One region of the Lysinibacillus parviboronicapiens genome, then DNA from elsewhere that is predicted to be linked to it. Evidence: riboswitches for the same ligand, from Rfam matches in the RefSeq annotation. Region 1 holds a riboswitch; the other holds the start of a gene.
What was found. A riboswitch is a leader RNA that binds a small molecule or an ion and turns the genes downstream of it on or off. The one in region 1 is predicted to bind cyclic di-AMP.
Positions count from the first base shown of each region.

Region 2: linked by a shared signal. The riboswitch ahead of C9J31_RS15420 (TrkH family potassium uptake protein) and the one ahead of C9J31_RS01580 (APC family permease) in region 1 are both predicted to bind cyclic di-AMP.

Region 1 is NZ_CP073713.1:292,016-296,235, reverse strand. Features, by position in the region: gene C9J31_RS01585 (xanthine phosphoribosyltransferase) at 1-314, opposite strand, end outside; purine riboswitch at 454-555, opposite strand; gene C9J31_RS01580 (APC family permease) at 728-2,551, opposite strand; cyclic di-AMP (ydaO/yuaA leader) riboswitch at 2,726-2,876, opposite strand; gene C9J31_RS01575 (PepSY domain-containing protein) at 3,074-3,613, opposite strand; gene C9J31_RS01570 (PepSY domain-containing protein) at 3,724-4,220, opposite strand, start outside.
Region 2 is NZ_CP073713.1:3,198,763-3,202,982, reverse strand. Features, by position in the region: gene C9J31_RS15425 (potassium channel family protein) at 7-663, opposite strand; gene C9J31_RS15420 (TrkH family potassium uptake protein) at 687-2,024, opposite strand; cyclic di-AMP (ydaO/yuaA leader) riboswitch at 2,197-2,336, opposite strand; gene rpsU (30S ribosomal protein S21) at 2,563-2,736, shown strand; gene C9J31_RS15410 (NfeD family protein) at 3,151-4,220, shown strand, end outside.

The DNA of each region.
Region 1 (4,220 bases):
TTTGTTTCGTTTTTTGTGAAAGAGTGTACTTCGGAAGAATAAAGATTATCTGATAGTGTTAGAGATTTCCGTTTACGAGCAAATACAACTGGAGCTCCGATTTCCAGCCCAAGCATGACTGAAGGTGCAATACCTGAAGATTCGATCGTCAGTACTTTCGTAATAATTTGGTCAGAGAAGCGATTTGCAAACTCATGTCCAATTTCCTTCATAAGCTGTGGATCAATTTGATGATTTAAAAACGAATCTACTTTTAATACAGATGAAGATAAAACTTTACCTTCTTGCATGATTTTGTCATGTAATAACTTCATTTCCTTAAATCCTTCTTTCTTATTGATAATAGAAAAAACGCTGAATACTTTGATTCCAATCATCTACGAGTGGAGCAAAGCGTTCAGCGCAAAAACGTCGACACAATTAGAAAAACGGCTCACCAACTTGTAGGAGGTCTTCTAAAACATTGCTACCCATAGTCGATTCATTTACGGTAAATCGGTAGAAACTCGCGAGCCCTATTCTCGCTATTATATGAGTGAAATGGTATTAAGCTGTTAGAATGTCCTTATTATAAACATCCACTTTTGTACATTCAATATGAATATTAATAATAGGATTATTTTAAATTTTCGGAATTAACTGGTATTCCTGCACTTTTTGACAGTGAACGTTCGTGTTTCACATCAATGTTCTGATTATATCAGACTATTTTCGACCATGCTAGTCATTATTTTGATAAATGGAAAGGTACTGTCATAATGACGACATTTTTGTGAAATAACAGCGATGTACGAATTAATAGACTCGATTGATTGTGTAACATATGATGCCAACCTTTTTTCGGTAAAAATTGTGGAATGACAACTGTAACTTGATAATCTGTTTTCGCATATTGATGTTCAACCTTGTCGATAAATTTTTTCAATGGTTGTGTAATACTACGATACTGCGAATAGTAAGTGACAAGTCGCACATCTGGTTTCCAAGCCTTCCATTTCTCTTCAAATGCTTTTGCATCTGCTTGATCGAATGCCACATAGAAGGCAATAATTTTCTCTACCTTTAGCGACTGCGCATAATGCAATGAGTTTTCTACCACTTTAGTAATGCCCGCTACTGGCACAATAAAGACATTGCCCTCTACATTCGGTAATGCTCCATGATCTAATCTGAGCTGTTCTCCCACTGCATCATAATGTAGCTTAATGCGATGAAACAGCCCAATAATAATTGGTAAAAATATAAATACTGGCCATACTTGGGCTAACTTTGTCACAAAAAACATCATCGCAACAATAAATGAAATCGCTGCACCAATCGTATTCACAGTAAATTTTGCCATCCAGCCACTTGGCTTTTCACGCCACCATTTTCGAATCATACCTGTCTGGGCTAATGTAAACGGGATAAAAACACCCACTGCATAAAGTGGAATTAAAAGCTCTGTTGTCCCATCAAACAAAATAATTAGCACAATTGCTGCTGCCCCAAGCATCAAAATGCCATTCGAATAGCCAAGACGATCCCCACGAATTTGAAATATTCTTGGAATAAAGCCGTCCTTCGATAAATTTACCGCAAGTAACGGAAAAGCTGAATAACCTGTATTGGCAGCAAGCACCAATATCATTGCAGTTGTTCCTTGCACAATATAGTAAAACATATTGCGCCCAACACTCGCCTCTGCAATTTGTGATACCACTGTTGCCTGTTCATTTGGTACCACTCCATAGAAATAGGCTAGACTCACGATACCAATAAATAGCACCGCTAAAATGCCTCCCATTGCTAGTAAAGTTTTAGCTGCATTTGTGGGAGCAGGATTTTTAAAATTTGGTATGGCATTAGAAATTGCTTCTACACCTGTCAGAGCAGAACTACCTGAAGCAAATGCCTTTAATAATAGAAACAGGCTAATCCCCGCAACTGGTGTACCTATTTTTGGATGGAGATCTGCGGGTACTTGCCCTGTTGCTACATTATAAATCCCTACTGCAATTAATAGCAGCATTACTGCTACAAATAGGTATACAGGGTAAGCTAAAATGGATGCAGATTCTGTAACACCTCGTAGATTTAAAAGCGTTAAACAAATAACAAAAAACACAGCAATGACTACGTTATATGCATGTAAGCTTGGGAAGGCCGAAGTAATAGCATCCGTTCCCGCAGAAACACTAACAGCAACTGTTAATATATAATCCACGAGTAGTGAACCACCTGCTACAAGACCTGCATTGACACCTAAATTTTCACGAGAGACGACATATGCCCCACCACCATGTGGATAGGCAAAAATAACCTGACGATACGATAAGATGAGTGCCACGAGCAGCACTGCTACTCCGAATGCTATCGGTAAAGAATACCAAAATGCAACCGTACTTACTGTCATGAGCACTAATAAAATTTGCTCTGGTCCGTACGCAACAGATGACAACGCATCCGATGATAAGATAGCAAGCGCCTTTGTTTTACTAAGCTTTTGTTCCCCGAGTGCATCGGATTTTAAAGGTTTTCCGATAACATAACGTTTGAATGAAGATCCCATACTAAACACCTTCTAGTTTCATAGAGTGTGTTTCTCGTTTCTAAATCAATATTCGCTTAGACAGGCTTGCTACCGCTTCAATACTACAACACGATAGCTGAATGAAGATAAAAAACGTCTACAAGTCATCACTAAATACGACTTGTAGACGTTTTTTCGTCTGCAAGCTTCAATTTTTCTGCTCTTAACGCTTACGGGGTTAGCTGTCGGATTCGGGCCATGAGTAGCCCTACTCTTCAGTAATAAAGAGATTCACCCCAAGGATTGCCTATACAATCCACGAAATTGGTTCCCCCGCGTCTATTTGCTTCAGCGATTTAGAAATTTGAAACTTTTATAATGATGTCATATTACGCTTGTCAATTGAAAAAGTAAAGGTGAAAAGTATAGGTATTGTATATTTTTTTAAGATAGCTTATCAGTACCTTAGCCAACAAAGAGGGCTGAACGATTTCCATCCCCTTCTTAACGTAAAAAACTACCTTAAAAGTATACACTCACTTTTAAGGTAGCTGTCCGATTTTAATCTTCAATATCTTGTTCAAAACTCACAATTTCGCCTGTCAAAGCATTGATGTCTATTTCATATTCAAGCTGTCCGTCTACGATTTCAATTTCATAAACGCCATCATCCATCTTGATTTTTGTCACTGTACCCTTTGCCTTCGTTAAAGCTTTTTCTATTGCCTGCTCTTTTGTTATTGTAGTTGCTGTAGTGTTAGTCGTAGCTTGGAGATTTCCCCCCATATCGTCATCTAAATCATCATTGTCTAATCGTTCTTTCTTTTGCTTCAACAACTTTCCTGTAACGGCATCGAATTTCAAGTCATATTCTTCCGTTTCAGTGCGAACCTCTACTTCGTATACAGAATTGTAACGATTCTTTTCGAATTCGATGTCTGACACCGTACCATTTACTACTGATAATGCCTTTTTCTCAATTTCTTGCATTGTTAGAATCTTTTTCTCTTGTGCATTCCCTGTTAATAAAGATGTCGAGCCAATTACCGCACCAATGCCAAGGACACCAACTATTGCCGGAATTATAACGATCTTTTTCATATCCATCTCTCCTTTGTTTTATCTATCCTTAGCTTATCAAGTAAAGATGATAGGACAATAAGAGAAAGATTAGAATTTCATGAGAAGACCTTTTTCTTTATATCAGCTCTTTAATGATCGTTGTCCCAAGTAACTGACAACACTTTACCAGAAACTGCATGTATTTGAAAAACAGCCTCATCCTTGTCGGTTTCGATTTCCACTAAGTAATAACCGCCATCTTCTGTTTTCTCATAATCAACCGAATCAACTTCGCCATTTAGCTGCTGTAAGGCAATTTGAATCGCCTGCTGCTTGGAAATTACACTTGTTCCTTCATCAGGCTCTGTCGCCTGCTGCACCTCTACCTCTGTTAATACCTTTCCAGTATAAGCATCAAGCGTAAGCTTTTTCACCATATCTTCTTTCTTAATTTGCACCATATAGGTAGTGTCAGTTAAGGTTACACTGTCTATCACACCAGGAGTATGGGCTAATGCTCTTGGCCGAATTTCTTGCTCTGTGAGCAGTTTATTAGCGGGCTTTTTAATTTTTAAATTACTTACCTGTTGTGTATGCTGATTCAACTCAATAGCATAGGTAGCACCACCTCGGAAAAAAACTATTT
Region 2 (4,220 bases), 1.9 Mb from region 1:
TGCTTTTTATTCTATATTTGCAAATAAAGCGAGATCAGACTTATGTCCAATCATCACTAATAAATCTTCCTCTTCGATAATTTGTTCAGGAGATGGAGAAATGATGATTGTTCCTTTTCGCACGATGGCGATGGCACTAACATTGTATTTAGCCCGAATGTCCAAATCACGTAAGTTTTTTCCAGCCATCTTAGAAGGAATCATAATTTCTTCTACACTATATTCCTTAGACAATTCAATATAATTTAACATATTGGGAGAGAGGAGCTGATTAGCCACCCGTTCACCCATATCTCTCTCTGGGTAAATAATCCAGTCAGCTCCGACTTTGTCTAACACTTGCCCGTGTCTTTTTCCTAGAGCTTTTGCAATTACTTTTTTAATACCAAGTTCTTTGAGTAATGAAACGGTCAATATACTAGATTGCATATCGTTACCAATAGCGACGATGACACAATCAAAATTTGTAATTCCTATGGAGGTTAATGCCTTTTCTTCAGTGGTATCAGCTACGACTGCATGTGTCACAAAGAATTCAGCATCCTCGACCCTTTCTTCATTCACATCAATACCTAGAACTTCCTGTCCTGCTTCGTGTAATCTCCGTGCTACACTTGTTCCAAATCTTCCTAAACCGATTACAGCATATTGTTTTATGGTCATAATAGTCAGCTCCTTGCATGTAATTAACCAATCATGATATTTCCTTTTGGATGTCGATAAGCTTGTGATTTTCTCCGTTTTGTAATAGCGAAAGCAATGGTTAATGGCCCTAATCTACCTGCAAACATGGTAAATATGATGAGTATTCGACCAAATGGAGTTAGTTCAGGAGTTAACCCCATAGAAAGTCCAACTGTACCGAATGCTGAAGTTGCTTCAAATAAATACAGGATAAAGTTGTGACCTTGTTCTGTAATACTGAGTATTATGGTGACAAGTACAACAATCATCATCCCACACATGGTTACAGTCAGTGCTTTTAGAATCGTTTCAACTACAATTCTACGTCTAAATAAGACCACATCTTCTTTTCCTCTAATTTGTGACCAGAGCGTGGCAACTAAAACAGCAAAGGTTGTAATTTTAATTCCCCCTGCCGTAGAACCAGAACCTCCTCCGATAAACATGAGCAAAATTATTAAAAATAACGTGGAATGAGTTAAATCACCGATAGAAAGAGTATTTGATCCAGCCGTTCTTGGCGTAACTGCCTGGTAAAACGAACCTAATATTTTCCCCCATTCAGATAAAGGACCAATTGTCTTGTTATTATCGTATTCGAACAAGAAGATTAACAGTGTAGCTCCTACGGTTAAAACAGTCGTCGTAAACAAAACAATCTTCGAATGCACTGATAAACGTCGCGTATCGCGATATTCATACAATTCATTCATAACGATAAAGCCTAACCCACCAATGGTAATAAGGGCACAAATAGTCAAAACGACAAACGGGTCATCAACATAAGCAGTCAGACCTTGAAAACCTCCCATTAAATCAAAGCCAGCATTATTAAAGTTGGATATTGAGTGGAAGAAGCCGAAATAAATAGCTGTAGCTAATTCCATATCAAATGAAAAGCGAATGGATAAAATAATCCCACCCATTACTTCAATAACAACAGTGAAAATAATTATTCTCTTAACCAATTTTACAAGTCCAGCTATTGAGATGTTATTAAACGCCTCTTTTAACAGTAGTCTTTCTTTTAATGAAATCTTTTTTCCTAATAGTAAAAATAAAAATGTTGCAAATGTCATAAACCCTAAGCCACCTATTTGAATAAGGGCTAAAATAACTAACTCACCAAACGTAGAAAAAGTGTCACCGGTGTCTACAACGATTAGACCCGTTACACATGTTGCAGAGGTAGCTGTGAACAAAGCATTTAAAAATGACAGACCTTTTCCGTCTTCAGTAGCTATAGGAAGCATTAGTAAGAGTGCCCCGATAATAATAATCGTTGCAAAGCCTAGCACAAGAACTTTCGGCGGATTAAGAAAATCTTTAATTTTTTTCATGATGATCTCCTCATGAATGGACAGTAAAACACAGATATCCACTCTATAATCTGTAAACTTAATATTATTTATTTGTTTATAGGCATAAGAAAAAGACCATTGTCTATGTATGTTAGAGTGCTGGATAATTTAGGCGTCACAAATAAGCAATCTAAATACTGGTGGTCTTCATGACCTCCTTCGCTTTAGCCGACGAAGTTAGCTGACGGGTAGGATGGCGAAAGAGTTTCTCATCCCTTCTACAATTTGCAGAATTAACCCCAAAAAATTGGTTCCTCCGTTCCCAATACTGAGATTAGGCAGATATGAAATTGAATGAGATTATTCTACGCCCATTTTCTATTTTTTGTAAACCCCTTATTTTTAGGTAAAGCATATGTATTTATTGTTGTCCAAATGCTAACTATAAATTCTCGAAAATAATTCGAATTCTTTCTATTGACCATTATTAGACAATACGATATAATTCTTTAGTACACAACAGTTGGTTATTTGCCTATTTGTGTATTGACGTGTGTTCGGAGGGAGGGAAAGAGAGATGTCAAAAACTGTCGTTCGCAAAAACGAATCGCTTGAAGATGCTCTTCGCCGCTTCAAACGTACTGTATCAAAAAGTGGTACAATTCAAGAAGTTAGAAAGCGCGAGTTCTACGAAAAACCTAGCGTAAAACGTAAAAAGAAATCAGAAGCTGCACGTAAACGTAAGTGGTAATTTAATTTCCCATTAAAAATCCCTACGTTCATAACACGCAATTTTATGGTTCACTGAGCAGACAATGATATACCTGAAATTAATCATACTTATGGTTAATTTCAGGTATTTTACATGTTGCTCTATTTTGCGGTACATATTGCTGAAGCCGAATGAAGTCATCTTTGATTTCATTCGGCTTTTTATGTATCATATTCGAGCGTTTGCTAAGACTTTGAATGAAAAACCTTTAAAAGGTAATGAATCGCCGTAGCGCTTATGGTTCATTGCGGAAGTATTTTGGATATCGAAAGGAATTGGAAAACACCCCACAGAGTAAAGTTTCACTGTATAATAAAATGAAAGGAATTGTGAAACTTTTTACAAGGTCATTCGTATATAAGAAGAGAAGCATGTTAGAAGGGAGGGAAAAAGATGCGAAAAAGGAGGATCCTTAGCTATTTGATGGTCATATGGATGACTTTTTTGTTAGCGTTTCCATTGACATCTGCTTTTGCGAGTAGCAAGGTATACCATGTGCCTATTCATGATGAAGTCGAACGAGGACTTCACGCATTTTTAGAACGAGCATTTAAAGAGGCAGAGGATAATTATGCGGAAGCAATTATACTAGACATACATACGCCTGGTGGATTCGTCAATGCAGCAAGTGACATCGCCATGCTTATGGATGCCACATCGATTCGCACGATTGCTTACATTAATAAAGATGCGCATTCAGCAGGTGCTTTTTTAGCCTTGCATGCAGATGAAATCTATATGGTGCCAAATGGAACAATTGGAGCAGCGGCGGTCATTGACTCAGCAGGAAATGCGGCAGATTATAAGGCTCATAGTGCATGGCTAGCACAAATGCAAGCGGCAGCAGAAACGTCTAATCGTAATCCTAAATATGCCCTAGCAATGGCGGATTCATCTATTGATTTACCGGAATTCCGAGCAGGCGGCAAAAATTTATTAACATTATCGGCATCTGAGGCGCGGGAAGTAGGCTATTCCGAAGGTACTGTATCGAATTTTCAAGAACTACTAGCCGATACTAATTTAAAGGGTAGTGACATTGTATCAATTGAACCGACTTTTGCAGAAAAAATTGCTCGTTTTATTACAAATCCAATCATAGTACCAATTTTACTATCGATTGCAAGTTTAGGACTTGTCATGGAGCTGTATTCGCCAGGTTTCGGTGTTCCGGGTATAATGGGATTATCGTCTCTAGGGTTATTTTTCTTCGGTCATATGGTGGCAGGTTTTGCGGGCTATGAAACATTACTGTTGTTTATTGCTGGATTAGCACTTGTCATTGCGGAGTTTTTTGTCCCCGGAGGCATTGTTGGTATTTTAGGTGGTGTGCTTATATTACTTAGTTTGTTACTGGCTGGTGCAAACATGATGCAAATGGTTGTGGCAATTTTCATTGCACTCGTAGTAGCAATAATAGGAATGGTGATCCTGATGAAATTTTTCGGAAAAAAAATGCATGT